2 linked regions of the Oceanispirochaeta sp. M1 genome follow. The protein of the gene in region 1 binds, or shares a complex with, the protein of each later gene. Links are inferred from orthologs where the notes say so. Each region holds a gene or a part of one and is shown in the gene's direction. Other genes may lie near its edges.

Evidence for each region.
Region 2: the proteins of trxB (region 1) and trxA are in contact, whole or in part, in a crystal structure (PDB 1F6M), measured with the Escherichia coli proteins. The link is inferred for Oceanispirochaeta sp. M1 from one-to-one orthologs.

The regions. Positions count from the first base shown.
Region 1 is NZ_QQPQ01000003.1:188,121-204,651, reverse strand. The notes cover bases 5,804-8,638. They hold trxB (thioredoxin-disulfide reductase), read left to right. Parts: upstream 5,804-6,672; coding sequence 6,673-7,605; downstream 7,606-8,638. Other genes in these bases: DV872_RS03065 (glycoside hydrolase family 3 protein), read left to right, coding at 7,634-8,638; DV872_RS03075 (hypothetical protein), read right to left, coding at 5,804-6,445. Also shown: DV872_RS26905 (HD domain-containing phosphohydrolase), read left to right, coding at 1-531; carbon storage regulator CsrA, read right to left, coding at 535-771; DV872_RS03095 (flagellar assembly protein FliW), read right to left, coding at 765-1,220; DV872_RS03090 (flagellar hook-associated protein 3), read right to left, coding at 1,223-2,470; flagellar hook-associated protein FlgK, read right to left, coding at 2,474-4,345; DV872_RS03080 (hypothetical protein), read right to left, coding at 4,360-4,860; more of DV872_RS03075, read right to left, coding at 5,024-5,803; more of DV872_RS03065, read left to right, coding at 8,639-9,304; glycogen synthase GlgA, read left to right, coding at 9,323-10,822; cobJ (precorrin-3B C(17)-methyltransferase), read right to left, coding at 10,797-11,558; DV872_RS03050 (cobalt-precorrin 5A hydrolase), read right to left, coding at 11,555-12,304; cobM (precorrin-4 C(11)-methyltransferase), read right to left, coding at 12,301-13,062; cobI (precorrin-2 C(20)-methyltransferase), read right to left, coding at 13,059-14,411; cobalt-precorrin-5B (C(1))-methyltransferase CbiD, read right to left, coding at 14,408-15,619; DV872_RS03030 (precorrin-8X methylmutase), read right to left, coding at 15,609-16,271; DV872_RS03025 (cobyrinate a,c-diamide synthase), read right to left, coding at 16,282-16,531.
Region 2 is NZ_QQPQ01000002.1:167,559-182,695, reverse strand. The notes cover bases 1-2,669. They hold trxA (thioredoxin), read left to right. Parts: upstream 1-1,009; coding sequence 1,010-1,330; downstream 1,331-2,669. Other genes in these bases: DV872_RS01960 (vWA domain-containing protein), read left to right, coding at 2,505-2,669; DV872_RS01965 (Ig-like domain-containing protein), read right to left, coding at 1,351-2,391; DV872_RS01975 (hypothetical protein), read left to right, coding at 147-905. Outside these bases: more of DV872_RS01960, read left to right, coding at 2,670-3,629; DV872_RS01955 (hypothetical protein), read right to left, coding at 3,639-4,103; DV872_RS01950 (hypothetical protein), read right to left, coding at 4,209-4,556; DV872_RS01945 (DUF554 domain-containing protein), read left to right, coding at 4,691-5,395; DV872_RS01940 (glycogen/starch/alpha-glucan phosphorylase), read right to left, coding at 5,425-7,782; DV872_RS01935 (homoserine dehydrogenase), read right to left, coding at 7,838-9,157; DV872_RS01930 (penicillin-binding protein activator LpoB), read left to right, coding at 9,404-9,997; DV872_RS01925 (hypothetical protein), read left to right, coding at 10,004-11,419; DV872_RS01920 (LPP20 family lipoprotein), read left to right, coding at 11,458-12,501; DV872_RS01915 (beta-N-acetylhexosaminidase), read left to right, coding at 12,616-14,109; DV872_RS01910 (LysM peptidoglycan-binding domain-containing protein), read right to left, coding at 14,191-15,137. UniProt on the Escherichia coli protein: Participates in various redox reactions through the reversible oxidation of its active center dithiol to a disulfide and catalyzes dithiol-disulfide exchange reactions.

The DNA.
Region 1 (16,531 bases):
ATTGAAAGGGTTAATGATTATGCCCTTCTTCTGAGCAGACATCTGAAAGGGAGAGAAGGCTATGAAGAGATCAATGATGAGTTTATTGAGGATATCGGTTTCCTTGCCGCCATGCATGATGTCGGAAAGATAGGTACACCCGATGATATTCTGAATAAGAGCGGTCCTCTTGATGACTGGGAGCGGGAGATAATGAATGAGCACACCAAGAATGGTGCCTATATCCTGAGTACCCACCCCAAATCCATGGCCAAAGATATTGCACTGTCTCATCACGAAAAATGGGATGGGAATGGTTATCCCTATGGAATATTCGGTGAGATGATTCCTTTGTGTGCAAGAATTGTATGTATCGCGGATGTCTATGATGCTCTACGTTCCAAGAGAAGCTATAAGAAGTCATTTACCCATGCAAAGTCTGTTTCAATCATGAAAAAAGGCCGGGAAAAACATTTTGACCCGGCCCTTCTGGACTTATTTCTTGAACTTAATAAAGAATTTGCTGCTATCTATAACAGCAGAAACAAATAAGTGCTAATCTTTTTTCTTAAAAATATCATTCAGTGAAATTGAATCTGGAATATTGCTGACCGCAGCGGCAGCTTTGTTTTCTTCCTGTATGGCTATATATACTTCCTGTCTGAACACTTTGACATCATTAGGTGCGGCAATTCCAATTTTAACCTGATCGCCCTTGATATCCACAACAGATATTGTGATGTTATCTCCGATTATGATGCTTTCATCTTTTTTTCTTGATAATATCAGCATATGCTGTTCCTCTGAGAAGCAATTTCCTCTGCAATATTATGCCTTGTCTCCCAACGGGGATCTGTTGAAATACACTGACGTCCCACTCTTGCATGACGGTTTACAATGACCGGGCCCTGCAAGTTGGCTGTCATATTCTGATTATCATCCAGAAATGTAACAATGCTGAAAACCAGGGCATTCTCTTCACTGCTGTCTTTCAGAGAGAGCGCCTCCAATTCAGACTTCATCACTGCCGGAGTATAATCCGGCCTGAAAATGGAAGGTTTAATCAATACAAAGGCTACCTGATCCACATCAATTGACTGAAGCCAGTAAAATGGCTGCTGAGTTGCATCGAGAAGTGCAAAATCATGTAATGTCTCGAAACCGAACAGACCATTAGGAAATGTAATGATCTGCCTTTCATCTATTTCTACTTCGCCGTAGGCTTTTGTTATTATCTGCATTTTTACCTCAAAAAGTCCATAAGATTAGATTGCAGGATCTTGGAAGCGGACTGATAGGCCGCCTTCTGTGTGTATTCAAGCATCTTGAGATTAGTTATTGCTTCTGTCATGTCTATATCAGTCAGCTTGGAATTTACTGCAATCACATTCATTTTTTCACTGTCCAGTCTGGCAAAACTGTGATCAAGACGCTCATTCCGGGATCCCAGATCGGCCATATTGTTCAGCAGGTTGCCAAGTGACTTGTCCAGTCCGCCCAGAATCCGGCCGCCGACTGCCTCCTGGTCTCCTGTGAGAAGACTGTCTCTGAGGCCTATGACCATATCAAAGAGTGAACCACCGCCGACCATGACATCTTTATGAAGATTCTCGGGAGGTCTACTTCCGCTTTCAGCCAGAAGTCCAATATCCTTGAGCACTTTTGAGTCGGGATCTTCATCAATCCAGATCTGATGGGGAACTGTTGATTCTATTGTGAAACTGTTGGTAACAGGATCAAGTGAAGCCTTAACTGCCAGATCACTGTCATTGATCTTTGAAATGATCCCGTGAATATTATCACCGGTCTTTAAGGCAATCTCTTTGCCGTCAATGCTGATGGTGCTGTCTTCCTTGACCACATAATCCAGTGTATCCCGCTGTGCGAAAATCTGCTGATTCTCAGCCCAGTAGACCTTATTTCCTGCAAAGTTCAGGTCAATTCTTGTTCCTTCACCTATTTCAGTCTGATTGGCTGTGATATTTCCTGCATAACGTACTTCAGAAATTACAGCACCCTCGATTCCCTCTACTCTACTCTTCATGGCTACAAAGGGATCATTTTTCGTGTCGTTGGCACCAAAGAGGGTTCTGCCGTCGGCAGTACGGGTATTTGCCATGGAAACCAGCTCTTTGAGGAGCTCATTTGTCTCGATGGCCATATATCCCAGTTCTTCTTTTGAATAGGTACCGTTGCTTCCCTGTACAGCAAGTTCTCTGAGCCGCTGAACAACCTGTACCGACTGGTTCATGGAAGTTTCCGCCAGAGAGTACTCACCCTGGGCTGTACCAATATTATCAGAATACCTAGTAAGATGAGTAATATGAGAACTCAGCCTGGTTGAGTGGGCTGCAGCAATGGGATCATCCCGGAGATTATTCAATCTTCTGCTGCTGCCGATGCCAGTCTGCATTTCATTCATTTTAAAATCTTTAAGCCTCATCTGATACTGGAGATCAGTGTTCGGCATGTTAGTGCTTACTCGTCTCATCTATTACACTCCCATTCTATTGATAATGGTATCCAGCATATCATTGATATTTGATACAAAACGGGCTGCTGCGTTGTAGCCATGCTGAAACTTGATCATTTCTGCAAACTCCTCATCCATATTCACACCGGAAATGGATGACTGAAAATCCTTAAGATCCTTCATAACAAGCTGCTGTGATTCGTTGGCCTGCTGAGCAGCTTCACCCTTCAGTCCGATTGAAGCCACAACATCGGCAAAGTAATCGTCAAATGTTGTGCTGGGGCCGACCATTACAGACTTGTTTCTGAGTGATGCAATCTCAAGGGCCGCACTTCCGTCTCCGGGAAGCCCCTCTCTACCGTTCAGACCAAAGCCTGAGGCAATAGATGCGGGATCTGCCTGGAGAGCCTCATTTATCCCCATCCAGCCTGCCGGATGAGTCAGAGGAGCAACGGCGAAATCGATATCTCTCAGTCCAAGGACTGCATCAGCCTGATCCCAGTTGTAGGCATTTTCGGCACCGCTTCCGCCTAAAAGACCAGCATATCCTGCCAGGAAAGAACCTGAATCCTCTACATGACGGATTACAAAGTCGGGATTCTCAAGATCATCGGCTGCACTGCCCTTCAGGACCAGTCTTCCTTCTCTGTTGATCAAGGCCTTAACTTCGGCTCCCGCATTATTAATCCGGTCAACAATATCAGCAATACGGTCTGTGGGAAAATATTCTACTGAAATATCTCCGGCTGCACCGTTGAGGGTAATTGTTCCTTCCAGTCCGGTCTGCTGCTCCGAATTAAGGGCGTTATTTCCGGTCATCCTGAAGATATAGGAGGAATCAAATTCTCCATCACCGCTGCGGTCATAATTACCCAGGGCATTATTTACAAATGGATACTCTGTGAAAAAGTCGATTCCCGTGCTTCCGTTGGCAGAAAATGCTTCGGAGTGAACCTCATTGACCATATCTGTAAAGTTTACTGTCATCATGTCCAGTTTCTGGATTTCACCGCGTACATCACCGTCTCGGAGTTCCAGGAGGGCCGCCAGTTTACCGTTTCTGATATCTACATCTCGCCCCGTATCCGCCCATTTAACATCCAGATAGCCTTCATTCAGAGGATTGGGTTGAGTATCCAGGAGATGTACCTGTTTACCCTGAATAAGATGCATTCCCTGTGTATGAATCAGAAACTCATCGGGGTCTCTGTTATCTACAGTTACATTTATAAAACCTGAAAGTTTCTCGACCAGGAGGTCTCTGCTGTCAAGAAGATCATTTGGATTATCCCCTACTGCTTCTGACTTCTCTATCTGAAGATTGAGTCTGGAAATATCAGTGAGGATACTGTTTACCTGACCAACTGATACGGCCACATCATCATTCAGCATGGTTCTGGTCTCTTTCAGTCGTCTGTAACGGCCGTTGATTCCGTCAATAAGGGATTCTCCCCTTTTCAGAACAGCCTGTCTGGCAGGCATATCTTCGGGATGAACCGATAGCTCCTGCCAACTGTCCCAGTAATTGTCCATTAGAGACCTTACAGAAGTATCATAGGGTTCGTTATAGATCTGCTCCACCATCAGCAGGTATTGGTCCCTGGTGTCCCAATAACCGGTTTCATCACCCTGGGCGATTATTCTGTTTTCAAGGAGGGTGTCCTTTATGCGTTCCACCATGGTAACGTCCACACCCTGGCCGATCTGACCCGGACGCTCTGCCCTGTTGAGCTGAGGCATGTAGATCGGATCTGTTGCAGACAGACGTACTCTCTGTCTGCTGTAGCCCTCGGTTGAAGCGTTGCTGAGGTTGTGTCCTATCGTCTGCAACCCCTGAGTGTGGGCCTGTAAACTTCTTTTTCCTAATTCAATACCGCTGAATGTGGAACCCATAAACAATCCTTTCCTTAAAACTGATGGTTAAACAGCATGGGTTTGTTATCGACGGGCGATGCCGTACCGCTGCTGTTGTAAATTCTGGCTTTTTGATCGGGAATAAGAACATCCAGGACATCCTTGAGAGCGGAAGTCTGGCTTTCCGCATAATTCCCGATACCGTTAATCCTGACCTGCAGCATACTGACTGCATGACGCAGTTTCTGCTTTAAAATCCTGATCTCTTTCTGATACCCGCTGTCAAGTCGAGTCATCAGCATTCCGAAGGATACTCCGGGATCAAGCTGATAGTCTTCTTTCAGATGAAGAACAAGTTCCTCTCTGATAAGATCTATTGAGTTCAGCTTATCAGCCTTTTTCCCAAGGCTGTTCAGAGTAAGTTCAAGTCTTGTCCAGTTCTTTGCTGTGACATACTTATGCAGTGTCTCACAGCCGGAATTGTACTCTTCCAGAAGCTTAAGTTCTTTGTTCAAAATATCAATCAAATTGTTGGTAATCTTGTCAGCTGACATTCTAAAGACACTCCTTCTCTACTATTTTCGGTTTATGGAAAAAGAATATTAGTATTTTCTTTTTCATCTTTCAAATAAAATGAAAATACCGGGTATGAGAGAAGCTGGAAGGGTGGAGAAATTAGATAATTATGAAAATTCAGTCAGTTATACTGAGTGACGGTCAGGGAACAAGCTTACGTTTATCCTGAAGAAGCAGAGAGTTGCGGGGAATCAATTCAAGACCTTCCTGAAGAATCTTGACTGCATCCTCTTTTTTATTTTCATTTAACAGGGTAACGATTTTATTGTGGTATTCAATTGCTGTATTGTTGCGGATAATTCCAATCAGTCTTTTATATTCCCTATCTTTCTGTATCCAGGGTTCAGCCTCAAGCATAAATAGATAGGCATCTCTGTTCCGCCCCTGGCTGGATAGAACCTCGCTCTTCAGACTGTAGTGATAGGCTGCAAGACTGGCTGCTCTGGTATTGCTGATAATACCTTTGGCTGCTGCCTGGGCGATCTCATTTATTAAAGCAGATGAGAATTCCCCTTTGGATCTTATTTCAAGATCTCTCTGAATAATAAGGGTTTCCATGGCATACATATCTTCTTCAAGAATATAGGATTTCTGGGATGACAGAATCTGTCTGGCTGCAGTAAGGTTATTTCTGTTGACTGCTTCGGCACAGGCATTGTACACCAGCTGAGATCTGGTAGCTCTCAGAAAATCCGGAAAATCAGCATCCTGAAGAGCTGCCCTGCTGATCAGTTCGATACCGGCAATATAATCTTTTTGAATATTCTTTTGAGCAGCCGCATTCTGTACTGAGTTAAAATAGTCCTGTCTGGCCATGGCACTTCCGGTCAGTGCCAGTCGGTCTGCGGCAAGGGTCAAAGCTTCCATGTGTCGGTTTTTCTTCTGGAGTTCTACAATTCTGTTCTGCAGAATAAGACCTGCCATATCGCGATCACCCAGCCTTAACCTGGCTTTATAATTACCCGGAGGCACATAGGCATAACCGGTTCTACTGGTGAAGGAAGATTGAAACTCCTTACGGCTTCCCGGATCAAATCCCCACTCATTTGTAGTCTCAATATCTATCCCCTGCATGCCGCTGCCGGGAATAAAACAGAATGCATGGTCTACTGCATGTATCCCTTCCACGGGTATTCCATGATAACGGGTGACTATCATATAGAGCAGGGCGGATGAAACACAGTTATATGTCCCCTTATCCAGAACAGTATGAAGATATGTCTGTGTAAGACTGTAACGTGTAAAAACATCATTATGTAGAAACAGGAGCAGGGCTTCTGCTTTTTCATCAGTATTCATTACAGGAGTAATCACTTTTTCTGAATTTTTAAGTATATTACTCAATTTTCTCAGATAAGGATTAAGTTGATCTTCCTTCAACCCGGAACTGAGAAGAGACAGACGGGCCAACTGATCGGTAGTCAGGGGTTCGGGCATCTCGGTAAACTCTCCATAGGGTGTATCGGATCGGAAGGCAGTGCTGTCGGCAAAACTGCAGGGAGAAATTATCACAATAAGTAAAAGCAGTATAATAACAGTGGCCGTTTTATTTTTTATAAACATCCTATGTCCTATTCTACAGAAAAAAAACTTTATATCAAAGATATTGTTTCGGAATATTTCCGGGTTTTGATTTAGAATAAGATTGATGGTTTAAAATTGATTTTATGAAAACCAATTATTATATTATACAAATAAATATGTATATATGCTTAAGGCCATATGGCCTTTAATATGTAAATTGACGAGACTGTAAATCAGTCTCGATAGTTCAAGGAGACTTAAAGAATATGGAAAAAGACATGGTCATCATCGGCGGAGGCATTGCCGGTTTATCAGCTGCTCAATACGGTGCCAGATCCAATCTGAAAACATTGGTAATTGAAGAAATGGCTCCCGGTGGACAGGCTCTCCTTATTTCAGACCTGGAGAATTATCCAGGATTTCCTGAACCTGTAAACGGATTTCAGCTTTCAATGGATATGCATAAACAGGCTCAGAAATTCGGAGCTGAATTTCTGACAGCTTCTGTTAGAAAGGTTAGTAAGAAGGGAAATGATTTTATCATTGAAACTTCCAAAGATACTATTACTGCAAAAACCGTTGTCCTGGCAACTGGTGCTAAACACAGACATCTGGATGTACCGGGAGAAGAAGAGTTCGGAGGCAGAGGTGTATCTTACTGTGCTACTTGCGACGGCCCCTTCTTTAAGAATAAAAAAATGCTGGTTGTGGGTGGTGGAGATGCTGCCTGTGACGAGGCCAACTACCTCGCCAACCTTACTGATAAAGTTGTAATGGTCCATAGAAAAGACCGTTTCAGAGCCCAGAAAGCTGTTGCGGACAGAGTTCTTAAAAATCCAAATATTGAAGTCCGTTTCAACACTATTGTTAAGGAAATCAAGGGTAATGAGACTAAATTAGACCGCGTAGTTCTGGCAAAGACCGACTCTGATGAAGTATATGAAGAAAATTTTGATGCTACTTTTATCTTTGTAGGTTCCATACCTCAGACACAGCTTGTGCCCGAAGTTAAAATGGATGAAACCGGATATGTCATCACAGATGTACATATGGAATCATCAGTAAAAGGTCTTTACGCTGTGGGTGATGTACGTGATACACCCTTTAGACAGATCATTACAGCTGCTTCTGACGGTGCCGTGGCAGCACATACTGCATCCGGCTATATTGACGACCTTAAGGGAGAAGCCTATATTTAAGCCTTCAGCTTATAAAATAGGACAGTCTGTGACCTCATTTCGCATATTACTCCTGCTGTATTTAATTACGGCAGGAGCTCTTTCTTCTCTATATTCCCTGGATTTCAACTCGGAACTCTCCTCTGAAGATCTTGCAAGTTCTCTTGCTGCTGATATGAGTAATGATGAATTACTCGGGCAGGTAATGATGCTCGGTTATACAGGGGAGATTGCCTCTCCTGTGATTATGGATTGGATTGTTGAGAAGAAGATCGGAGGCATCAAGATCTTCGGATGGAATGCCAATGATCTCTCCGTTCTCGCCGACACCATCGGAATTATGCAGGATGGTGCTCTATCTACAAGATTGAAGATACCCCTTCTGATTGCTACAGATCAGGAAGGCGGTTGGGTTCGACATATAAAGGGAGAGAGCTCAATTACTCCGGGAAACCTGGCTTTAGGTGCTTCCGGTATTCCCCATGACTCTTACCAGACAGGATATTACATAGCTTCCGAACTTCGGCGTCTTGGAATCAATATGAATTTTGCTCCCACGGTGGATGTATACCTTAATCCTCTTGCGGATGTAATCGGTCCCCGTGCATTTTCACAGGACCCGATCCAGACCGGCGTACTTGGTACTGCTTTTTTCAAGGGAATGGAAGATGCCGGCGTTATTGCCACGGCTAAACATTTCCCGGGTCACGGCAATGCCGATCAAGACTCCCATGGAACACTTCCTGTGATCCCTTCTGACCGTAAATTTCTGGATAGTCACGATCTGATTCCCTATAAAATGATGATTCAGGAAGGTCTCCCCGCCATAATGGCCGGTCACCTGGCATTTCCTGAAATTACGGGTAATATGAAACCTGCTTCTCTCTGTTCAGTTTTCCTTAAAGATATACTGAGGGATGAACTGAATTACGAAGGACTCGTAATAACGGACGACCTCGTAATGCACGGCGCCCAGTACGAGAATGAATCACTACCGGAAATTTGTGAAACAGCAATACGGGCGGGAAGTGATTTTCTCCTTATCAGCCGATCACCGTCAATGCATCAGCAGATATGGAACCACCTGATGTATCTGATTCAAAATGACAGTGATTTTGAAAAAAGTATGCGCATTGCTGCTGCACGGATACTGAAAGTAAAAGCTGATTATCTTAAAAGAGAGGATCATGTTCCTTTCAAACCGGATACTCAGGGAATTGATCAGGATATTCCCGCTGCAGGGAGTCAGGAGTTTTTCTTCGGTCAGGCAGCAAGAAGTATAACTATTCTGAGACAGTCTTCCTTTCCCCTCCCTGCAAACAGTCAGGTACTGATCGCCGGGCTCTACTCAGAGTTCAGACGAAGCGGCACTGCCTTTTTCCATGGCAATAGTATGCGTATACCCTACTCTTTCGAAACTAATGAAAAATGGCAGGTTGTCGATTATATTAAGGAACAGGCAGACAATTTTGATTATATTATTTTCAGCCTGTCCAGAAAACAGGATCTCAGGATTCTGAAAGAACTTGAAGATCTGGAAGATAAAATTATTGTCCTCTCCTCACTGACTCCAATCTATCTTAATGATGTACCCTGGGTCAGAGATGCAGTGGCTGTTTATGGTACTGGAATAGAATCCTATCAGGCCGGTTTTGCCGCCATCAGGGGAGATTTTGCTCCCAGGGGAATACTTCCTATTGATTTATTAAACGATGAATAATAACGGAGGGGCTTATCCATGAAAATACTTATGATGAGCAGTGAAACTGTTCCCTATGCCAAGTCGGGTGGACTGGCTGATATGGTAAGTGCACTTTCTCTGGCCTTGAAACAGGAAGACAGTGATGTGCGCATACTGATGCCTCTCTACAATGATGTAAAGCGTGAGGGACTTGAGTTTCTTAGTGAATTACACATAAATATGGTCTTTCGAACAGAAAAAGCGGCCCTCTACAGTACTGAAATGGATGAATCCGGTATTACCGTCTACTTTTTAGAGAGTGATAAATACTTTAGTCGGAAAGGAATATACGGTCCCACCCCGGCGTCCTCATACCCGGATAATGCTCACAGATTCAGCCTCTTGGCAGCTTCATTTGAATCGGTCTGTCTCTATCTGAACTGGATTCCAGATATACTTCACAGCCATGACTGGCCCACAGGACTTTCTCCTCTTTATCTGAAAAGATCGGATGAAAAATTTAAAAATACAGCTTCTGTCTTTACAATTCACAATATGGGATATCAGGGGACCTATCATAAAAGAGACCTCCCCTGGACAGGACTGAAACAGGATGACACCCATCGTTTCAATATGATGAAGGACGGCTATGTTAACTTCCTTAAAACAGGTATTGAAAACAACAATAGAATTACCACAGTATCACCAAACTATGCTGAAGAGATCAAAACCCTTGCCTATGGACATGGCCTGGATCAGTCATTGAATCATAGAGCGGATTATCTTACAGGGATTCTAAACGGAGTAGATTACAGCAGCTGGAATCCTGAATCTGACAGATACATCTCTCCCCATAACTACTCGAGTTATGATTTGAAAGGTAAAGCTCAGTGTAAAACCAGACTCCAGATAAAGATGAGTCTGGTTGAAGATCCGAAAATCCCTCTGTTTGCCATGATTACCCGTCTTGTTGAACAGAAAGGAATTGAAGAGCTCTGCAGACCGGGATACGGCATCCTTGAGGGATTCTGCCGGGAACAGAAGGTTCAGGTAGTGATTCTTGGAACCGGAGAACCCTGGGTTGAAGAAGAACTTAAAAAACTGAGCAGTGAGCTGCCCAATCTATCCGTCAAAATTGCATACAATGAAGAGATGTCTCACCTCATTGAAGGGGGTGCCGATTTTTTCATAATGCCAAGCCATTACGAGCCCTGCGGTCTGAATCAACTCTACAGTCTGAAATACGGAACTATACCCATAGTGAGAAAAACGGGAGGTCTGGCTGATTCTGTCAGGGATCCACTCTCCAGGGAAGGCTGGAAACAGGCGACTGGATTTGTCTATGAAAAGGCTGACCCCGAATATCTGAGAGAGACTCTGGACAGAGCTGTAGAGTGCTGGGAAGAGTCTCCTGATAAAGTCAGGATTTTAAGAAGGAACGGTATGAATAAGGATTTTTCATGGAAGCCTTCGGCTCTTGCCTACATAGATGTCTATGAAGACGCCCTTTCAGATATAAAAGATAGGAAGACTACAGAGCATACCCCCGGGGAGTAACCATAAAACGCCCTTTCCTATAGGTTCTGCTGTTGCCTATAACCACTGTGGTATTCATATCAATATCATGGTTCAGCATCTCACTTACAGTTGTAACTGTCACATTCTGATCTGCCCTGAACCCATGGCGTACAATGCCCACAGGGGTATCTTTTCTACCGGCCTCAATCATAATCTGAGCGCATTTTTTTATGAGTTCAGTTCTTTTCTTACTTGCAGGATTATACAGGACTACAACAAAATCACCCTCGGCGGCAAGGCTGAGTCTCTTCTCAATAAGTTCTGTCGGTGTAAGAAGATCGCTTAATGAGATCACAGCAAAATCATGAATTAAAGGAGCACCCAGAAGGGCTGCCGATGAGAGTGCCGAAGTTATTCCAGGAATAATGGAAAGATTCAGTTTTTCTAGATCCTCTTCTGAAATTACCTCCAGAACAGGTCCGGCAATACTGAATACTCCGGCATCTCCACCAGAGACAATACAAACTTTTTTCCCCTCAAGAGCCAGTGCAGCAGCAGCCCGGCTGCGCTCAACTTCCTGCCGCATTCCATAGGCCTGAATATCACAGCTCTCCGGGAGAATATGACGGATCAGATCCACATAGGTCTTATATCCGATAACAGAATCCGCCTCCAGGAGGGCCTGTTTTGCTGCAGGTGCCAGAAGCTGATCAGTTCCCGGTCCGGTTCCTACTATGGTGAGTTTTCCTTGTTCTGATATTTCTGAATTGTTCATATATCTTCCTTTGCCAGAGCGATGGTAACACCCCGTATCTTCTTCTTTTTCATTATGAGACGCCCGTTTTTTGCGGTCAGGAGGGCACATGGTTCACTGACGCCGGGTATATTAAAATGCCGTATTGCCGCATCTGAGGGAGTTACATCTTCAAAACAGCTGCTTCTGATTTTCTCCAGGGGCTGAAAAATCAGGGGAATCCCCAATTTCTCCATAGCCCGGAGAAGCCCTTCTTCATTTTTTTTCAGCTCTGCACTGACGGCACAGCGGATGTCTTCGATTGTAAGGCTCTGCTCTTCAAGAACTTCCTCTATAGAAATCCTTACAGCTTCTTCACTGATATCTTTTCTACAGCCGATGCCCAGAACAATGGATCGATTGGTATCCGATGCTGTCGTAATCACAGCCTCAGCACCAAGAAAAGAGGCCACTTTCCAGCATAAATCGTTAGCACCGCCCTCATGTCCTGAGAGTGTACTTATTGCATAGCGGCAGGCATCATCCACCGTAATGACAGCTGGATCGTGATATTTATCAGAGATAAGGGGTGCTATCATACGGATCACTATTCCTGAAGCCATTATAAAGATCAGACCGTCATAGGAGTGAAAAATGTTTTCCACCAGAGCTCTCAGGCCGCCTTTTTCGGGCCTGAATGTATCGGCACCCAGGGCAGCGGCAAGGCGCTTTGCTGTCAGTTCACTGCTGTCTGTTACCGATATAACGGCGATCTTTTCAGGAATCAATTGTCTTTCCTGCCCTTCCTCCATCCATGGGAGAATGAAGGGTCATAGAGTTTGGACATTTCATATTCACCTTTCAGAACATCACCGATGATGACAAGAGCCTGTCTTGTGATTCCGGCATCCTTAACCAGTTGAGGAATAGCGGAGAGGGTGCCTCTGATTATTTTCTGATCCGGCCATGATGCCCTGTAGACTACGGCTGCGGGAGTATCCGCTGAATAGGAATCCTGAAGATCCTCTACAGCCTTATCTATAAGTGAAATGCTCAGAAAAAGGACCATTGTTGTTCCGGCCTTTGCCAAAACTTTTAAATTCTCTTTTTCCGGAACTGGAGTCCGGCCGGCAGCTCTTGTGATAATCAGGGACTGGCTGATCCCCGGGAGTGTATACTCCTGTTCCAGTGCAGCCGCAGCAGCCTGGAATGAACTGACCCCGGGAATGATCTCAAAGGGGATATTTTCGGATCTGAGATAGTCCATCTGCTCCTGAATGGCACCGTAGAGTGAAGGATCTCCCGTATGCACTCTGGCAATGATCCCCTCCTCATTCTGATGCTCTTTATAAACCTGGCAGACCTGTTCCAGATCCATCCCGGCGGAATCCATAATTTCCGGGGAGGCTGCACACCATGTAAGAATTTCGGGTGAAACCAGGGAGCCTGCATAGATAACGACCAGGGCCTTTGCCAGTACTTTACTTCCCTTTACGGTGATCAGATCCGGATCGCCGGGACCCGCTCCTATAAATACTACCTTCATCTATTCCTCCCGGGCCGGATCATGACGATTGAAAGATAACCGTCCCTACTCTCATCCAGCTCATTCATATCGTATGCTTTATATTCTTCTCTGAAGCCGGCCCTTCTGATAAAGGCCGCCTTTTCAGCAAGATTCTCTCTCTTCAGAAACTCTTTCAAGTCTTCCAGACGCTTACCGACTTTCATCAGCACAATGGACTCATGAATCTCCAGCAGAGGCTTGAGATCCTCCATATTGTCCGGTGTGGGCATGATGCAGCACTTATCCTTACCAAGTGCCAGAGGCAGCCCCAGTCGGGCGGCAGCAAGCTGTATGCTGCTTATACCGGGTATAATCTCCCAGGCGGCTTCAGGCATTATTTTATCCAGGGCCTCACAGAGGTATGAAAATGTAGAGAACAGGGAAGGATCACCAAGGGTGATAAAACTGACCTGCTTCCCCTCTTTCAGAAGAACTTCACACTCCCCGGCTGCTGTAGCCCAGTGTTCATCCAGTGTTCCCCGGTCTTCGGACATGGGATAGATCATCTCCTGAAAGGGAAGATCTTTACCGGCGGCCTGTTCCAGAATTTCTCTGGCTATGGAGCCCTTCTTCCAGGAAGAGCGGGGTGCCAGAATCACATCTGACTGCTTCAGGATGCGCATGGCCTTCAATGAAATCAATTCAGGGTCACCGGGGCCGATTCCAATGCCGTATAAATATCCTTTTCTTCGGAGCGACTCCTCCAGAGGAGCGATATAGAGAAGATTGAGACCCCAGTCTTTATCCTCAGGCTCTTTAAGCAGATCCTCCAGAGACCATTCTTCAATGCTTTGATCTGCAGTACCCAGGTTCTGTCCCACCGTAAAGCGCCAGTTTCTAAACTGATTCTCAGCCATGTAAGAAGCAATACTGCGAGGATTATTTTCAGAATCCGTATAGATGAAAGCGGACTCCTGCTTATAGAGCTGGGGGAGGAGATTCTCAACGGGATGACCGTGGAGAGACTGAAGTGCCGGCAGAGGAGTCTGCAGACCCATTGCTGTACCCATGACCTGATCGCTGCCGATTCCAGGTACAAGAGTCCATCTCTCCCTGGGCAGTTCCCTGATAAAACGGCGGCTCAGGCTGAATACCTGGGGATTACCGGACACAAGTACTGCAAGTCTCAAATTCTGATCCATCTTGCCCAGCCTTTCGGGCAGACCGGGGATTTCCCCCTGAATTGATTCTGAACTTTCGGGACTGAGTCCAAGCATTTCAATATGTTTAGGAAAGGCGTAGACTCTGTCGGCCTCCTGTATGATCTGACGGGACAGGGGGGTGAGATATTCCTCTCCTCCAGGTCCCATTCCAATCAGATAAATCATTTGTTTCCTCCAGGAAAGTTGGTACCCAGCAGATTTCCTTCCAGGTCCAGTATATAGAGATGCAATTCAGGCAGAGTGTCGTAATCCTTCTGCCAAAGTGCTTTTATTCTTTGTTCAGTACGCAGAGCCATCAGTTCAAAAGTCTCTTCCAGTCGGGCATCCTGTAAAAATGAGACTGCCTCTTCGGCCATTTTCATTTCAAGAATAGTCCTGATCTGCTCCCTGTCGGCTCCTGCTGCTCCTGCGAGGGCTGCAACAGTCTCAAGACGTGCATCACCTGTTTTACAGTGAGTATTGAAAAGACCCGCAGCAATTTTGGACATTTTTCCTATGTGGGCTGCCAGATGGACATGCTTAAATCCCTTTGAGGGACCCTGATTCAGGGCGAAACCCGCATGATCACCAAAGCGGAGGATTTCATCTTCCACAAGGGAGAACTGCTTCTGGTAAAAACCGTCTCCCACATAACCCGGTGTAATATATAAATTGTTTTCTCCAAGTGCTTTACGACTTTTAGCAACAAGGGCAATGGAGGCCTTATATGCTGATGCAGAGCGTGGTTCGATAACACCGCTTGTACCGATAATGGAGATTCCCCCTTCTATACCGATCCGGGGATTCCATGTCTGTCTGGCAAGTCCTTCCCCTTCAGGCACTGACAGTACTATTTCAAGCCCTTTCCCGGCGGGAATAAGGGGGGAGAGATTGTCATTGATCATCTTTCTGGGTCCCGGATTAACAGCCCACTCCCCGGGCTTAACCGGAAGACCCGGACGTGTCGCCTTGCCGACCCCCCGGCCTCCGCGGATCTCTATTCCAGGTTTATCAGACCAGCTGAGGGACGCTGAAAACTCCTTGGCGTGACAGACATCATCGTCGTCACCGCTGTCCTTAATGATACTTACCGATGCCTGCCCATTTTCCAGTTCCAGTTTAAAAACAGGCAGAACAAGTCTGATATTTTTTTTTAGAACGACCTCAACTGTTTCCTCTTCATCTTCCGGGGAGAGCTCTCCTGTCAAAAGCAGCAGTGCCGCTTTTGAGGCCGCCAGGGCACAGGTTCCCGATGTAAATCCCCGCTGCATGCCCTCGGTTTTTCCAAGAACACGCCGGTATTCTTCTCTGATGGCACTGACTTTGTCAGATTCACCATCAAAGGGGGCCGATTTACTTACAACAGCATTTCCACCGGAACTCTCAGAGCTCATTTTTCTCAGCCAGTGTAAAAAGCCCGTTGACTATGGTGGCTGCTATGGGACTGCCTCCCCGTTTACAGGGATTGGAGATAAAGGGGATACCCGACTCAATAAGCTCTTTTTTGGATTCAGCGGCACCCACAAAGCCCACAGGTACACCCACAATCAGGGCAGGAGCAGCTTTTCCGGCTTTAATTAGATCAATAAGCTCAAAAAGAGCAGTAGGTGCATTTCCGATGGCAACAATTCCACCGTCATAGTAAGGCGCAGCTTTTCCAATTGCCACTGCCGCCTTGGTTGTTCCTCTTTTAGCGGCTTCCTCTGCGATTCCCTCATTGTAGAGAAGACAGCGGATTTCACAGCCGAAACGGGCGGGAGCTTCCTTTCTTATCCCTGCAGTCACCATAGAGACATCCGTAACAATTCCCTTGCCGGCCCTGATAGCCTGAACACCCTTTTCGAGAGCATCATCACTGAGCTGGAAGGTCAGTGCATAATCAACATCAGCGGTAGTATGGGCAATTCTCTTAATGATTTCCTGCTCCGGGCCTTCGGGCCATCTCTCCCCGAAAGCATCGCGGATCAGTGAGAAACTTCGGCGGTAGATTTCAGCCGGTTCGATATACTGTCTGTCTCTGATTTTATTATCTGTATTCTGACTCATGATTTACTCCTCATGATAATTTATTCTTTTTTGAATAAGACTGTGCCGCCTCTACAAAGCGGAGAGCTAGATCGGGTCTGCTGGCAAAATGAAAATGGACATAGCTTGCCAGCACATTTTTCTGCATAAAACCTTCATTCATAAGGGATCCCCGTCGATCCATCTCAAAAAGAGCTTCTTCCTTCAGCTCTTCCTTCAACTCTTCCTCAAGGGAGGACCAGTGAAAGAGATGCCCCGGTATGACTGTCCCCTTATCTGCC
Region 2 (15,137 bases), on another replicon or contig:
TCATAATACTACAATAATTTTATTTGTGAAGCTGTATGATTATTAATATTAAACATAATGGTTTTACTCTGAAACCCACAGCTAAAGTAGTCTTTGATCCCGACTCTTAATTGACCAGAACTGTAAAAAGACTGATACTGTAATTGATGTTTAAACGCAAAAAAAGCGACAAGCTGAGTGACAAGGAAATTCAGGACGCTCTTGTCAGAATTCGAAAAACCTATGATGACTACATTATAAGTTATATGACCCCCATTGATGAAAAAACCGGATTTGAGGACAGGTATATAACTGCTCTTCATGCCCGGGTTAATCTTACCCGTTTTATTAAAGATGAAATCGAACATCTGCAGGCTCTTATCAAAGGCAGAAAAGATGAAGCAAGCCGTAAGAAAGTCAGTGCCGCTAAACCGGCTTCAACCAATAAAAAAGGCTTTGCCGATCAGATAATGGAAGAACTTGAAAGGAAGATAGAGTCCTATCCTGAGATTGAAATAAATGATGATGCTTCGGTGGAAGTAAAGAAACTTTACGGAGCTCTTAATGAGCTGGATAAGAATCACTGGAGAACCCTTTCCAAGTTTATCCGAAAGGTACATTCCTCAACTGTCAGCTATAATCTTGAAAATCGGCTTCTGCGAATGACCACAGTGGGTGGGGATCATGTACCTCCGGAGCTGGATCGTTATCTCTTTCTGTTACAGCAGAAGGGTAAGTATTCGTCAGAACTCTTCCGTGAGGCTCAGGAATGCATCAAAAGAGCCTCTTTTTTCCTTCATGAACTCAGACATATACTACTTGAGTGCCAGGATCGCGGATTAATGGACGAAAGTGTTGAAATTGCGTTCAATTATGTTGAAAATATAATAAGTGATTTCAGACTGAAAGACTTGAAGAGATTCTGAGTAAAATCAAAATACGAATCAAAGTCTCAGATACAATATTATGGAATCATAACTATTTAAAAATACTTCGAGCTGAAAAGGCCAGGTATTAAGGAGATAATTATATGTCAGAAGTAATCCTTACGGATGAAACATTTGAGCAGGAAGTATTGAAGTCTGATGTTCCCGTCCTGATCGACTTTTGGGCCGAGTGGTGTGTACCTTGTAAAATGCTAGGTCCCCTAATCGCCGAAGTTGCTGAAGAATATGCCGGTAAAATCAAGGTGTGCAAAGCAAATGTAGATGATGCCCCTGAATCGTCCGGTAGATATAATATTCAGAGTATTCCCACTCTTATGGTTTTTAATAAGGGTGAAGTTGTAAAACAGAATGTCGGTGTAATCCCCCGGGATGCCATCGAAGAGATGTTCAAGGATCTGGTCTGATTCAAATTCTCGTCCTGTTCTCAGGGCGGGATTACATATATCTCATCTGAGTTGGCTGATCCGAAGCTCTTCCCGCCCGTAGGGACTGTATGCCAGTCTTCCTTCCTGTCAGAATCTACAGAATTACTACTCCTGCATAATGATCTTGTTCCCGTTGTATAGTGAGAGGCTATGGCTTCTTCGGGAGGAATCAGTTCAGAACTGAATATCCAGAACCCCCCTTCATAAAGATCAGCCGCAGCATCAAATGTCCTGCTGGTCCACCCAAGAGTATCATCTTCAAGATCCGAGCTTCTCTCAGAATAGATAACTCCGTCCTGTAGTATCCCCTCGGGAGCATTATAGATGCTGATAATCCCGTTGGCCCCTGAGAGTCCCGAGTCTTCGGGAAGCCAGATATCCCATGCCTCATCTGAACTAAGTTTTCCTGTGGACAGAGTCTTGTCATCTTTTTCAGAGATTTCATCGGCAGTGTACTCCCGGCGGCAGTGGATGATGAGATATTCACCGGTCTCCAGCTTGAGGGAAGGAAGGATATAGCGGTACTCATAATGTTGTTTTGTTCCGTAGTATAAACACATACCGGCGGTGTCTCCGGATTTGGTTGTATAAAGTTCAATACAGTCAGGATTGTTCCCTGAACCCTCAGGATTAAATTCATTTATCAACAGATCCGGGATATTCGGATTCCATCCCCAGAAGGGAAGAACAAAACGGCAGCTGTTTCCGCTGCTGTCTTCCACCGTCAGTGCCGCCCTGTACTGCTTTCCCGGAATTAGAGCCTTTTCCGGAAGAAGTACAATTGTATTTTCTTCAACTGTGCTGAGACCGGCCATGTCTCCTGTATCAAGGGTTATATTTTCATTTTCCGGATAAACAGCCTCATCAAATAGAATCCTGATTTCCGGACTTTCTGTGGGGCTGATTTCCAGAAGTCTCGGAGGAGAAAGGTCGGGTTCAGTCAGAATATCATCACTGTATTGAAGAGAGCAGCCTGCGAGAGAAATACAGATCAGAGGCACAGTGAGTTTCAGAACTTTTTTATATGGAATATTGAGCATATGGGGAGCCTCCTGCTGTCAATACTCTGAAAATTGAACTCCTGCTTCAAAATCTATAAAAACTCCTGAGAAAATCTCATCATGAAGGGCGAAAAAGGGCCGATAAATATAACATGAGAAAAGGTATAGCCATTTTTTTATTTATTACAACATGCATCCTCGTTCCGCTGAGTTCTCAGGAACTTTTAATTGAACCGGGAGATGTATATCTCGATATGGTGGAAGATGAGGGGTTTCATCTCTGGATAAAGCAGCGGGAGGGGATGAACTCTGTTCTTGTTACTGAATCCACTGCCGACCCTGAAAAGCAGAGAGACTCTTTTGCTCTGCGGCCTTATGAGTATAACGAGATTAACGGAGATGAACCCCGCATGCTTAACGGTGAGATTCTCCCCAATGACAGCGGTTATTACTACCTTATAGATTCTTCTCCCGTATATAACGAGATTCTGGGAGCCATGGCTTTTCAGATTTTTGTTCCTCTTCATCTCACATATGGTTATTCATGGAGCAGGGAAGGGCAGTTTGAACTGCGTCAGGGAACATGGCTGAATATAAGATCCTTCGAGATGCCCTATGCTGACTATTCTGGAGCCTATCAGGATAATCCCTTTGTTCTGTCCTCAAAGATAAAAGAGCTGCCTCCTCCTGTTATTGTGGCGGAAGTGGAAAAGGAACTTGAAGATATTATGGAAGAAGCTGCCATCATGACTGGCGGTGAATTTATCCGTGCTGAAGACGGTGATGAGGCTGTAGATAAAATCGGCAGGATAATCACCTCTGTAGAGGGCGGAACTATTAATGTGGTACTGGTTGTGGATACTACAGTCAGTATGAAAAACGATATCAACTTCATTCAGAAGAAGCTTGTTCCTCTGGTAAAAAGTCATATAGAAGGATTTGATTCCTTCAGAATCGGTATTGTTATGTACAGGGATTATAAAGAAGCATATCTGACTAAGGAGATACCTTTCCTTGAAGATCTTGATCAGGTGCAGTGGCAGCTTAACCGTATTACGGTTTCAGGGGGGCGAGATATCCCCGAAGCTGTCTATGAAGGTATATTCAGTGGGATTTCCAACTATGAATGGACTGGAGATCACCGGATTATTATCCAGATCGGAGACGCTCCTCCCCATGAGATTCCCATGGGAAGCATCACCAAGGAGATGGTATACTCTGCGGCAGCAGATCTTGGAATTTCAATTTATCCAATACTGCTCCCGTCAGAATACTGACTGAAGTACTTATCTGGAGCCTGGTCCGCTGCCCTGATCGGCGCTCGGTTTGCGGGCCGGGTATTTTTCCGGATCAATAGCCTCTTCAGGACGTCCTTCCAGACCTGCCAGAACCTTCTCTGCCAGCACTTTATAGCGGGGCGGGTAGAGAATTACGTAACTGCTGGTTTCATAACTGTCCAGAACCTTCCTCAGTCCCTGAATAGCCAGATCTTCGGCACCCAGCTTCTTATGAAGAATAGCTCTCTCATATTCAGCAGCAATCACTTTGGCATGGTTTTCCGGAAAACGGATTAGAAATACTTCGTAATAAAACAGGGCAGTACTGAGCTGCCCATCATCGATGGACTGCTGTGCCTGTTTGAAGAACATCTCTTCTGACCAGCCCTGGTTAACAGCTCTAGGTACGGACTGACAGGAAAGAGATAAGACCGTCATAATAAGAATAATTGTATAGATGGTATATTTTCGCATTAGATCCCTCATCAAAATATGGGGATCATAATACTCTACAGGAAGTGCATTTTCAAGTTCACAGCCATTTTCAGAGAAAGGTTTCTCGGAATCAGGCCTGTGATATCATGAATGGATATAAATTTCGTCTTTAATCGGCAGGGTTTTCTTGAGTTCTTTCAGAAAGGCTTTAGTATCTCCCATGGGTTCATAGAGGTCACAATCTTCAGTACTTCTGCGGGCTACGGTAAAGTATTTATAGAATTTTTCTTCCCCCAGCTTTTTTCTCCATTTCCCTGCATCGCAGCGTACACGCAATTGGTACTGATCGTTGTTTCCTGTACTGGATCTAATCAGTTTACAGTGCTTGCAGTTGGCGCAATAGATCTTATCTGCAGTATTTTCTCCTGCATGTTCGCTTACCGGTATTTCCGGATTGCTATGAGTTGGGCTGATGCTAGTATCTTTGTACATGAGATGTACACCTCCTGTTGTGCGCTGGTAATCGTTTATGCTGTTCTCTTTGATTGTCGGCTCAATTGGCCTTAAGTTTAAGAAAGAACTCATATTAGCTTTTCATTCTTTATTTGACGGGGTAGAATCACTCCATGATTGCAGCAGTAGTTAACGCCCTAGCCATATTAATCGGTGCTCTTATAGGCCTCCTTCTAAAAGGCAAAATCCATGATAAATATGAAAATGTTGTCTTTACAGCCCTGGGAGTTTTTACACTCCTTCTGGGTTTCACTATGGCACAGGAAAACTGTAATGCACTCTATATGGTTTTCTCCCTCGTTGTCGGCGGGCTTCTGGGAACCTGGATGGGGCTTGAAGATCTTGTTCTGAAGATGGGAGAGTGGCTTAAGAATAGACTCCCGGGAAAGATGGGGGAGGGGCAGTTTGCACTTGGCTTTCTGGATGCCACGGTTCTTTTCTGTGTAGGTGCCATGACAATTGTCGGTTCTTTCAAGGCCGGTATTGAAAAGGACTATTCTCTTATATTTCTTAAATCTGTCATGGACGGCTCTGTATCTGTTCTTCTGGCTGCTGTTATGGGATGGGGTGTGGCCTTCTCGGCTGTTTCTGTCCTGATTGTTCAGGGAGCTTTGACTATTCTTTCAACATGGGTGGCTCCTTATGTTGATGAATCCATGATTCATGCGGTTTCCGCCGTGGGTGGTTGTCTGATAATGATGATCGGAATCAACCTGCTCAAATTGAAAAAAATAAAGACGGCAAACTTTATACCTGCCATAGTGCTGATTATTCTGTTTCAGCTTGCAGATCCCTATATCGCCCAGTTCACTTCTTAAGAGAGCAGATCTTCAGGAATAATAGTTTTTTAGCGTGGTGTGAGCCGCCAGATCTCAGCAGCATATTCAGCGATGGTTCTATCGGATGAAAAAATTCCCGAAGCGGCTATATTCTGAAGACTCTTTCTATTCCATATCTTTTTATCGTCATACTGAAGTTCCGCATTACGGACAGCCCGGCTGTGCGATTCAATTTCGGGCAGTACCAAATAGGGGTCATGATTAAGCAGATTATCCAGAATAATTCTGAATGCTGAAGGGTCTCCCAGGATACCCTGATTCAGGGCATTTATGATTCTCTGTACAAATTCATTCCTTTCAAGGTAACTGCCGGGGTTGTATGTTTCTCTGCAGCTGACGGCTTCTTCAGTTTTCATGCCGAAGGGGAAGTTGTTCTCCTCTCCTGCCGCCCGAAATATCTCAATATTGGCACCGTCATGGGTTCCCAGGGTGAGAGCCCCATTCATCATGAATTTCATATTTCCTGTGCCCGAGGCTTCTTTTCCGGCTGTGGATATCTGCTGTGAAAGCTCGGAAGCCGGAAAGATCTTTTCTGCCATACTGACGGTGTATCCCGGAAGAAAATGGAGTGAAAGTCTGTCCCTGCAGAGGGGATCATTGTTTATAGTTTCAGAAAGACGTCCGCAGAAGTAGATAATTTCCTTGGCCATCACATAGCCCGGAGCCGCCTTGCCTCCCAGAAAGAACGTATGGGGAGTGCTCCCTGTAGGAATCCCGGCCTTTATATCTATATAGAGGGACAGTACTGTGAAAAGATTGAGAAGCTGTCTTTTATATTCGTGAATTCTTTTAACCTGGAAGTCAAAAAGAGAATCCGGCTGAACAATAAGACCCTTCTCTATTTTCAGCCATCGGGTAAAATCAGCCTTATTGGCGCTTTTTATCTCTGAAAGTCTCTGGAGAACCGAATCATCATCAAAACCCCTGAGTTTGGATAATTTTGAAGGATCTTTATGCCAGTCTGTGCCTATGAGTTCATTGATCAATGTGCTGAGTCTGGGATTGCACTGCATCAGCCATCGTCTGTGGGTTATTCCATTTGTCTTATTATTGAAGCGTTCGGGGTAGAGGGTGTACCAGTCTTTCAGGACGGTCTGTTTCAAGAGATCAGAATGGAGTACAGCTACTCCGTTTATAGAAAAGCTGCCGTGGGCTGCCAGTGCCGCCATGTGTACAGTATCGTTATTGATTATCCGAGGTGCATGAGGGGTCTCTTCCAGACGTCTTTGAATTTCTTCAAGAATCAGCATAATCCGCGGGAACAGATCTCTGATATATTTAACAGGCCATTTTTCAAGAGCCTCTTCCAGAACTGTATGATTGGTGTAGGCAAAGATCCTCTGGCAGATATTCCACGCTTCATCCCATGTTAGTCCCTCTCCATCCAGAAGCAGACGCATCAGTTCGGGGATGGCAAGTACGGGGTGGGTATCATTGAGCTGGATCACTGCTGTGTCTGGAAAATCATTCCATGAGTTTCCATGATTCTTTCGGTATGAAGCCATCATATCCTGTAATGATGCGGATACAAAAAAGTACTGCTGTTTTAATCGGAGTTTTTTCCCGCGTTCTCCCTGATCTCCCGGGTAGAGTACAGCTGTCAGGGAGGCAGCTTCATTGATTGAAGCCCATGCCTCAGAATGAAATTCCTTATTGAATCTGTCCAGATGGAATCCTTCCGGAGATTCCGCTTTCCATAGACGGAGGGGGTGTACACGGTCACTGTTTGTTGAGCTTACCGGATAATCAACGGGTATGGCTATGAATTCTCTTGCCGGTTTCAGGTGGAACTTCAGCTCTCCCCTATCTGTGCAGCTGATATCAACTGATCCCCCCAGGGGGATGGTGTAGCGGGTATTTCGGTCTTCTGTTCCCCAATGGTCATCGTTCTGCCAGTCATCGGCAAGTTCTATCTGTCTGTGATCTTTTATTTCCTGTCTGAAGAGACCGAAGCGATAGCATATTCCATATCCTGTCGCCGGCAGATCCAGATGTACAAGTGAATCCATAAAGCAGGAGGCAAGACGTCCGAGTCCACCATTACCAAGACCCGGGTCCGCTTCCTCTTCAAGTATCTGTGTCAGATCCAGATTGTGATCGGCAGCCATTCGGACTACTTCCTCCCTGATACCCAGGGCCAGAATATTCTGATTCAGAAGGCGGCCGGTCAGATACTCGGCAGAAAAATAATAGAGCCTTCTGACCTTGTCTTTATTATCCTGAAGAAGTGTTTTTTCTCTTCTGAGGTCCATCTCTTTTGAAATGAAAGGAGACAGTATCCGGAGAAATTCACGGGGAGTAAGATTCTTCCCGTGGAAATTGAGTAAATGTTCCAGCTGTTTTATCAGGACTTCAGGACCGGTCATCCTTGTTCTCCAATTATTATTTTGCTTCCAGAACTCATCAGTCCTGAGAGGGGGGCTAGATTACTTTCTCAGGGTGTTCTTCTACAATGCGGATCATATAAGGTGATTCTATGACCTCTTCCAGAGTCTCAATGGCCGCAAGCGCCTTGATTACGGCGCCTTCACCTGCTTCATGAGTTGTCATAACAACAGGGATAATTGCAGATGTTTCCTCTTTTTGCTGAAGAGCCGTGATGCTTATGCCATATTCACTGAGAATAGCGCTTATCCGGGCAACTGTTCCAGGTCTGTCCTGTACCATAAAGCGCAGGTAGTAGCGGCTTATGATATCTGCTGGAGGAAGCTGAACCGCCGGTTTTGTTCTGTCGGGCCAGAAGGTCAGTGTTTCGAATGCTTTAGGAGTAATCCCGAGAGCAGTTGCGATAATATCGGAAACTACGGCAGAAGCTGTGGGTGAGCTTCCGGCTCCTCTACCCATATACATGGTATGTCCTACGGCATGACCGTAGACACTGACTGCATTAAAGGCTCCGGAGACCCGGGCCAGGGGATGGGATGTGTGTAGAAGACAGGGAGAAACACTGAGTGCCAGACCCTTATCTGTCCTCCTGGCAACCGCCAGGAGCTTCATTATATATCCCAGATCTCTGGCAGTTTTTATATCGTAGAGATCCAGAGTGTCTATTCCCTGTACGGGGATTGAATCAAGGTTTACTCTCTCTCCGAAGGCCAGAGAACCCATTATGGTCAGCTTGTGAGCCGAATCCATACCGGTTACATCCAGTGTGGGGTCCGCTTCCGCCAGGCCTGCTTTCTGGGCCGACTGAAGGGCGCTCTTGTAGCTTTGTCCCTTCTCTGTCATCTCCGTGAGTATATGGTTGCAGGTACCGTTGACGATACCGAACATGGCTTCAATACGGTTTGCAAGCAGACCGTCTGTAAGGGCTTTTATAATGGGGATACCGCCGCCGCAGCTGGCTTCAAACCCGATGCTGACCTTCTCTTTTCTGGCCAGGGCAAAAAGCTCCGGTCCGTAATGGGCTAAAAGAGCCTTGTTGGCGGTAACAACATGTTTTCCCGCTTCAAGAGCCTTGGTCATTATCTTTTTGGCAACAGTAAGACCGCCGATGAGTTCCACAACCAGGAATACATCAGGATCGGCAATCACCTTATTAAAATCTTCTTCATACAGGTTCTCAGGAACAGCAATGGAACGTGCATTATCAAAATTTTTGTCCACCACATATTTAAGATAAAAGGGAATCCCTGTCCTTTCCTGAAGGTACTCGATATCTTCGGTAAGTACTCTGGCAGTTCCGCCGCCGACAATGCCGCATCCTACTAGTGCTACTCCGAATTTTCCCTCATTAACCATCTTTCAAACTCCTGAAAATTTTTAATTAAACCTTATTGAGGATTATCAAATATGAGAGCTTTTTATTCAAGAGCGTTTTTCTCAGGAATAATGTTCCTAGAATTCATGAAAGGGGATGGATTATGAAAAGAAATGAATTACAATATATTCATGGACAATCTTAAACTACAGATTGTGCGATCTCTCAACTCAGGAACCCTGTGAGGTTACCGTGATGTTTGAGCTTTTTTAATAGGAGAATTAGTAATGAAAAGACTGTTAGTCCTGATACTGGCAATAGTATCTTTAGCCGGATGTGCATCCACCAAAGTAACAAGAACCTCTTCTGATGAAGTAATCGATTTAAGCGGACGCTGGAACGATACAGATTCCAGACTGACCGCAGAGGAGATCGTCTCTGATTGTCTGTCCAGACCCTGGATAGATGATTATCTTGCAGAGAACGGGGAAAAACCTGTTGTTATTGTGGGATCAGTTCGAAACAAGAGCTCCGAGCATATTGAAGTCCTGACCTTTATCAAAGATATCGAGCGTGAACTGATTAACAGCGGCCGTGTCCGTTTTGTTGCCAGTGCGGTTGAACGTGAGGAAGTCCGTGAAGAGCGTGAAGATCAGCAATCTAATTCAACCGAAGAGACTGCAAACGCTTTGGCCGCAGAAACCGGTGCAGATTATATGATGCAGGGTGTTATCACTTCCATCACAGATGCTGTTGAAGGAAAGAAAGTAATCAAATATCAGGTCAGTATGGAATTGATTCACCTGCAGACAAATGAGAAAGCCTGGATTGGTGAGAACGAAGTCAAAAAATTGATTAAACAATCCAAATCCAAATGGTAATAGGGAATGTCTCAATCTAAAAATAGCATTTATTTAAGTATCAGCCTGATTTCTGTTCTCTTTATTTCCTCCTGTGCCAGTACTCAGACTTTTCAACAGCAGTATGTTGAGGCCTCTGAGTCGGTCTCCAGGAGGGATTTTCAGGGTGCCAGTACAATTATTGAGTCACATAAGGAAGAGAGTTATAAGGAGAAAGACCGGGTCCTGTATTTTCTGGATGTGGGAATGCTTTACCATTATTCCGGTGAGTATGAAAAGAGTAATGCTGCACTGGATAATGCTGAGCGGGGCATCGAAGAGCTTTATTCTAAGAGTATTTCTAAAGCAATAACTTCTGGAATCCTTAATGACAATGCCCTGGAATATGCCGGTGAGGACTATGAAGATATCTATCTGAATGTCTTTAAAGGGCTGAATTACATTGCCCTGGGTGATGAAGAATCCGCCATGATTGAGATTAAACGTGTGCATATCAAACTCAATATTCTTGAAGATAAATACCGCTCTCTTATTGAGGAATATAACGATTCCTCAGAAGCAGAGGGGCAGATTGAAGCTCTGAAAAACCGTTTTCACAATGATGTGCTGGCCCGTTATCTTGGACTGTTGCTCTATCGTTATGAGAACAGTCCTGACAGTGCCCGGATTGAGCGGGATTATATCAAGGATGCTTTCCTGTCCCAGAGTCATCTATATGACTTTGATATTCCTGAACTTCCGGAACTTGAAAATGATTCGGAAATGGCACGGCTCTCTGTTCTGGCATTCTCAGGAGTTTCTCCCCGGAAGGTTGCCGAGACATTTTATCTGGATACAGTAAAAAATGGTGTTTTTATCACTTCTGTCAGTCAGAATGAAGAGTATATTAAGTCAGTTGTGGGTTTTAATTTTCTGCTGATGCCCGGAATTGGCTCCGGTTATCATTTTAAATTTGAGTATCCCCGGATGGAACAGATGCACAGTAAGGTCAACAGAATTGTCCTTCTTGTGGACGGAGTTCCTGTGAAAGAGCTTCCTCTGATTGAAAACATGGAGAGGATTTCAAGAGAGATCTTTTTAATCAAGCAGCCTCTGGTTATAGGTAAATCTATTTTACGGACCGTAACAAAAGGGATCGTAAAGGAGACCGGCAAGACTGCAGTAAATGATTCCATGAGTGATGATGCCGGTGGAATGGTCCTGGGAATATTGATTGGTTTTGCTGCTGATGTTGCTGTGGATGCCACCGAAAATGCGGATCTCAGGATCTCCCAGTATTTTCCGGCCTATGCTCATAGTATTGATTTTGCTCTTCCCCCGGGAGAGCATGATGTCAGTATTGAATATTATAAAGACAGTACATTGATATTCAGAGATCAACGGGGATCATTAAATTTGCAGTCCGGTGAGCTGAATTTTGTAGAGTCATATGTGCTTGAGTAGCCTTTTCTTAATTATTTGTGTGTAGATTGGAGTTTATTATGAAATTAAAATATGTATTTCTATTATCCCTTATTCCGTTATTTCTTTTTTCCTGTGCTTCCGGCGGAAGCTCATCAGAACGGTCGGGAGGAAAGAAACCTTCATGGGTGGATGATAAACACTCACTCTATCCCAATGATGAATATCTGGTGGAAATTGGAGAAGGCAATTCTCTTAAAAGTGCAAAGCAGGATGGTCAGGCTTCTTTAGCACGAATCTTCAGGACTGCAATAGTTGTAGACAGTACAATCAGCACACGCTACGAAGATCTGTCTGATGGTGACACTATTCTGGAATCACGGATGGAAACAACTTCTGATGAATCTATTACACAGTTATCCGATGAAACTCTGATCAATGTACATTTTGCAGAATCCTGGACCAGTGATATGGGTAAGGTCTATGTGGTTGCTTATATCGACCGGATGGAGACTGCCAATATTTATCGCCAGAGGATAGATCAGGACGGCATGAAAACCCAAGCCTTTATTAAAAAATCAGCCGAACAGAGCGACTTGCTCAGACGTTATGGATTTCTTGATGGAGCAATGGTCATGGATGTAAAAATTCATTCCATGAAGGATCAGCTGGATATCATCTATCAGCCCTTCGCAAGAGCTGTAATGCTACCCTATGATCCTGCGGTGCTCCATTCTGCATATGCGGATACAGCGGAACAGATGCAGTACTCCATAACTGTAGAAGGGGATCGAGCCGGCAAGGTCGCTGCTGTTGTTTCCCAGGTTCTTACTGACCGGGGATTCTCTGTGACAGAGGGGGAGTCAAAGCTTTCAGTTACCGGCCGGGTGAAAATGGAAGAAGTTACCCTCAATAACGATTATAAAAACCTTCGCTGGACTCTCTTTATGGAGATGCGGAATGAGAAGGGAGATGTTGTTGTCTCCATAGATGAGAAGAAACGGGAAACAGCCATATCTCTTGAAGAAGCCGAATCCCGGGCTTATCGCTCCATGGAGGAAATAATGCTTAAGAAGTTCCTCAGAGGAATGGAAGACTATTTTGACAGCTTTGCCATGAACTGATTTCTCAAATTATGCTTATCTTGAAGACCCGGTGAAGCCGGGTCTTTTTTAGTTTGTTTCAGCTTTGACGAAACAATCTTCTGAGAATTATAATAGCCCTTGAAAGGAGTCTGTATGGCCAAAAATGATGAGCTGAACTTGATCCCCGCAGTTGAATCCCTTGTATTTACATCTGGGTTTTGGATGATACCGGTGCAGTTCTCCGACTTGAGATTTCCTGAATCTCTGATGGTGATCAGAAACTCTGAGTTGATAACATATAAAGAAATAGGATCAGGTAAAAAAGATGATGAAGCCTATTGTCTCAGTATTAAAAAAGATGGAATCAATATAAGCGCTTCGTCCACAAAGGGTTTTCATTATGCTTCAGTAACATTGATACAGCTGCTTTTATTTTTTAAAGAGAGTATCCCCTGTCTGGAGATAGGTGACTCTCCTCGTTTCGGATGGCGAGGATTTATGCTGGACTGTTGCCGATTCTTTCAGCCTGTGGATAGTATTCTGGAATTGATTGACGTTCTGAGCTTATATAAATTCAATATACTTCACCTCCATCTGACTGATGATCAGGGATGGCGCCTTGAGGTACCAGCTTATCCTGAGCTGACTGGAATAGGCAGCCGCAGGGCGGACAGCGTATATCAGGATAATCGTCACACAATGGGAGAACTCCATGAAGGATTCTATTCTGAAGAAGATATCAGGACCATTGTAGAATATGCTTCTCAACTTTGTATTCAGGTTATTCCTGAAATTGATCTTCCCGGTCACTCCATGGCGGCTCTTGCTTCTTATCCGGAGCTTGGCTGTAGGGGAGACCGGCAGGAGGTCCCCTGGAAAGCCGGGATATACAAGGATATTCTTTGTCCGGGAAAGGAGGAGGCCAGGCTTTTTGTTGAGGCTGTCCTGAAACAGACCGCCCGGCTCTTTCCTGCATCACATGTTCATCTGGGTGGTGATGAAGCTCCAAAGGCCCGATGGAAAAAATGTCCCCATTGTGCTGCCTACAGAGAGAATCATGGAATTAGAAGTCTTAAAGATCAGCAGGTACATTTTACTAATCAGGCTGTTTCTATCCTTAGAAAACTGGGGAAAACCCCTATAGTCTGGGCTGAAATCTGTGGTGATAATCTCGATAAGTCGGCCATCGGGCAGTATTGGCTCTTCAGAAAAAAAAATGCATATAAACAGCTGGAGAAGGGGAGGCAGATGATTTTTTCAGCCCATGCCTCAACTTATATTGATCTATCTCATGCTTACGTAACTCTTAAGAAAATTTATGCTTATGATCCGATTGCTGAAGGGGATGACCTTCCGGGAGCAGATCATGTTCTGGGAGTGGAATGTCCGCTCTGGACAGAATGGGTGCATAACAAGGATCGTAGGGACTTTCAGGCATTTCCCCGATCAATCGCCATGGCAGAGGTCGGCTGGACCAATCCAGAGGATAAAGATTACAAAAGTTTTGTCCGGCGTCTGGAGAGACACCTTGTATTGCTAAAAGAGCGGGGGATCAACGCAGCTCCTGCTAAAGAGTGGAACCCCGGTAAACTGGCAAAATTCAGAGCCATGTGGCGGATGATTGTCAATGGTGGTGTAGAAGACTAAAGTATAGAACCAATGACCGATTATCCATAAAAAAGGCTGTTCTCCTGATGGAAAACAGCCTTTTGCTTATTTATAGAATGACTATTCCACTGGAGGGATAATCAGTACCTGTCCGGGATAGATCAGATCTGGATTGGGAATGGCTTTCTGATTCCGCTGCCAGATTTTAGGCCAGAGGTAGGGATCATCATAGATCTCCTGGAACTCGGCTATTCTCCACAGACAGTCAGTAGCTACTTCTCTGTAGGTAACTACATAGGTTCTTCCTACAGCATTGGCTTTATAGGCTCTGATATAGGCTTCTGCCTGTGTCAGCAGCTCTTTGGATTTATCGTAGTTTCCAGCATTCCGTTCTTCGATTGCCATCTGCCACAGTTCCTTGGCTTTTTCAAGAAGTCCGCTTACAGACATTCCTGCTGATCTTACAGTCTCCTCTTCCTCTTCTTCTATGATCTGAGAAAGATCGTATTCCATCAGCTCGGATTCTTCGGTTTCATATTCTTCACCCACTGCATCCATCAGAGGATTTTTATTCAGGTAATCGGCTCCTGACCATGGAGCGGCGTCCAGGATCTCACCTTCTTCAGACTGTACTGTCAGGGTTGAAGCATCTTCCAGCTCCATCTGAATCTGCATCAGTCTGGCATCGGTTGCGGCCTGTTTCTTTCTGACTCTTGTGAGGTAGAGAGTATTTTTTGCTCTGAATTTTGCTTCCTTCATTTCGGCTTCACTGTTTTTCAGATCATACTGTCTGAATTTGATCATACCGTCAGACAGAAGGTAGCTTGCCTGGTTGAACTCCTCTCCGGCCCAGAGGTATGCTTCCTCTTTCTCGGCATCTTCCAGGTAGTTCTTGGTATCTCTTTCAAGAATCTGAATCCAGCGGATGTTTTCATCAAGTATCTTGTATAGATTAGCAGATTTAATTCCAGAGAGGGCCATATCTTTTTTAGCCTGATTCAACTGTTCGGCTGCAATGGATTCTCTTGTGTACTCAAACTGCTGCATAACTTCAGCATAGGGTTCGG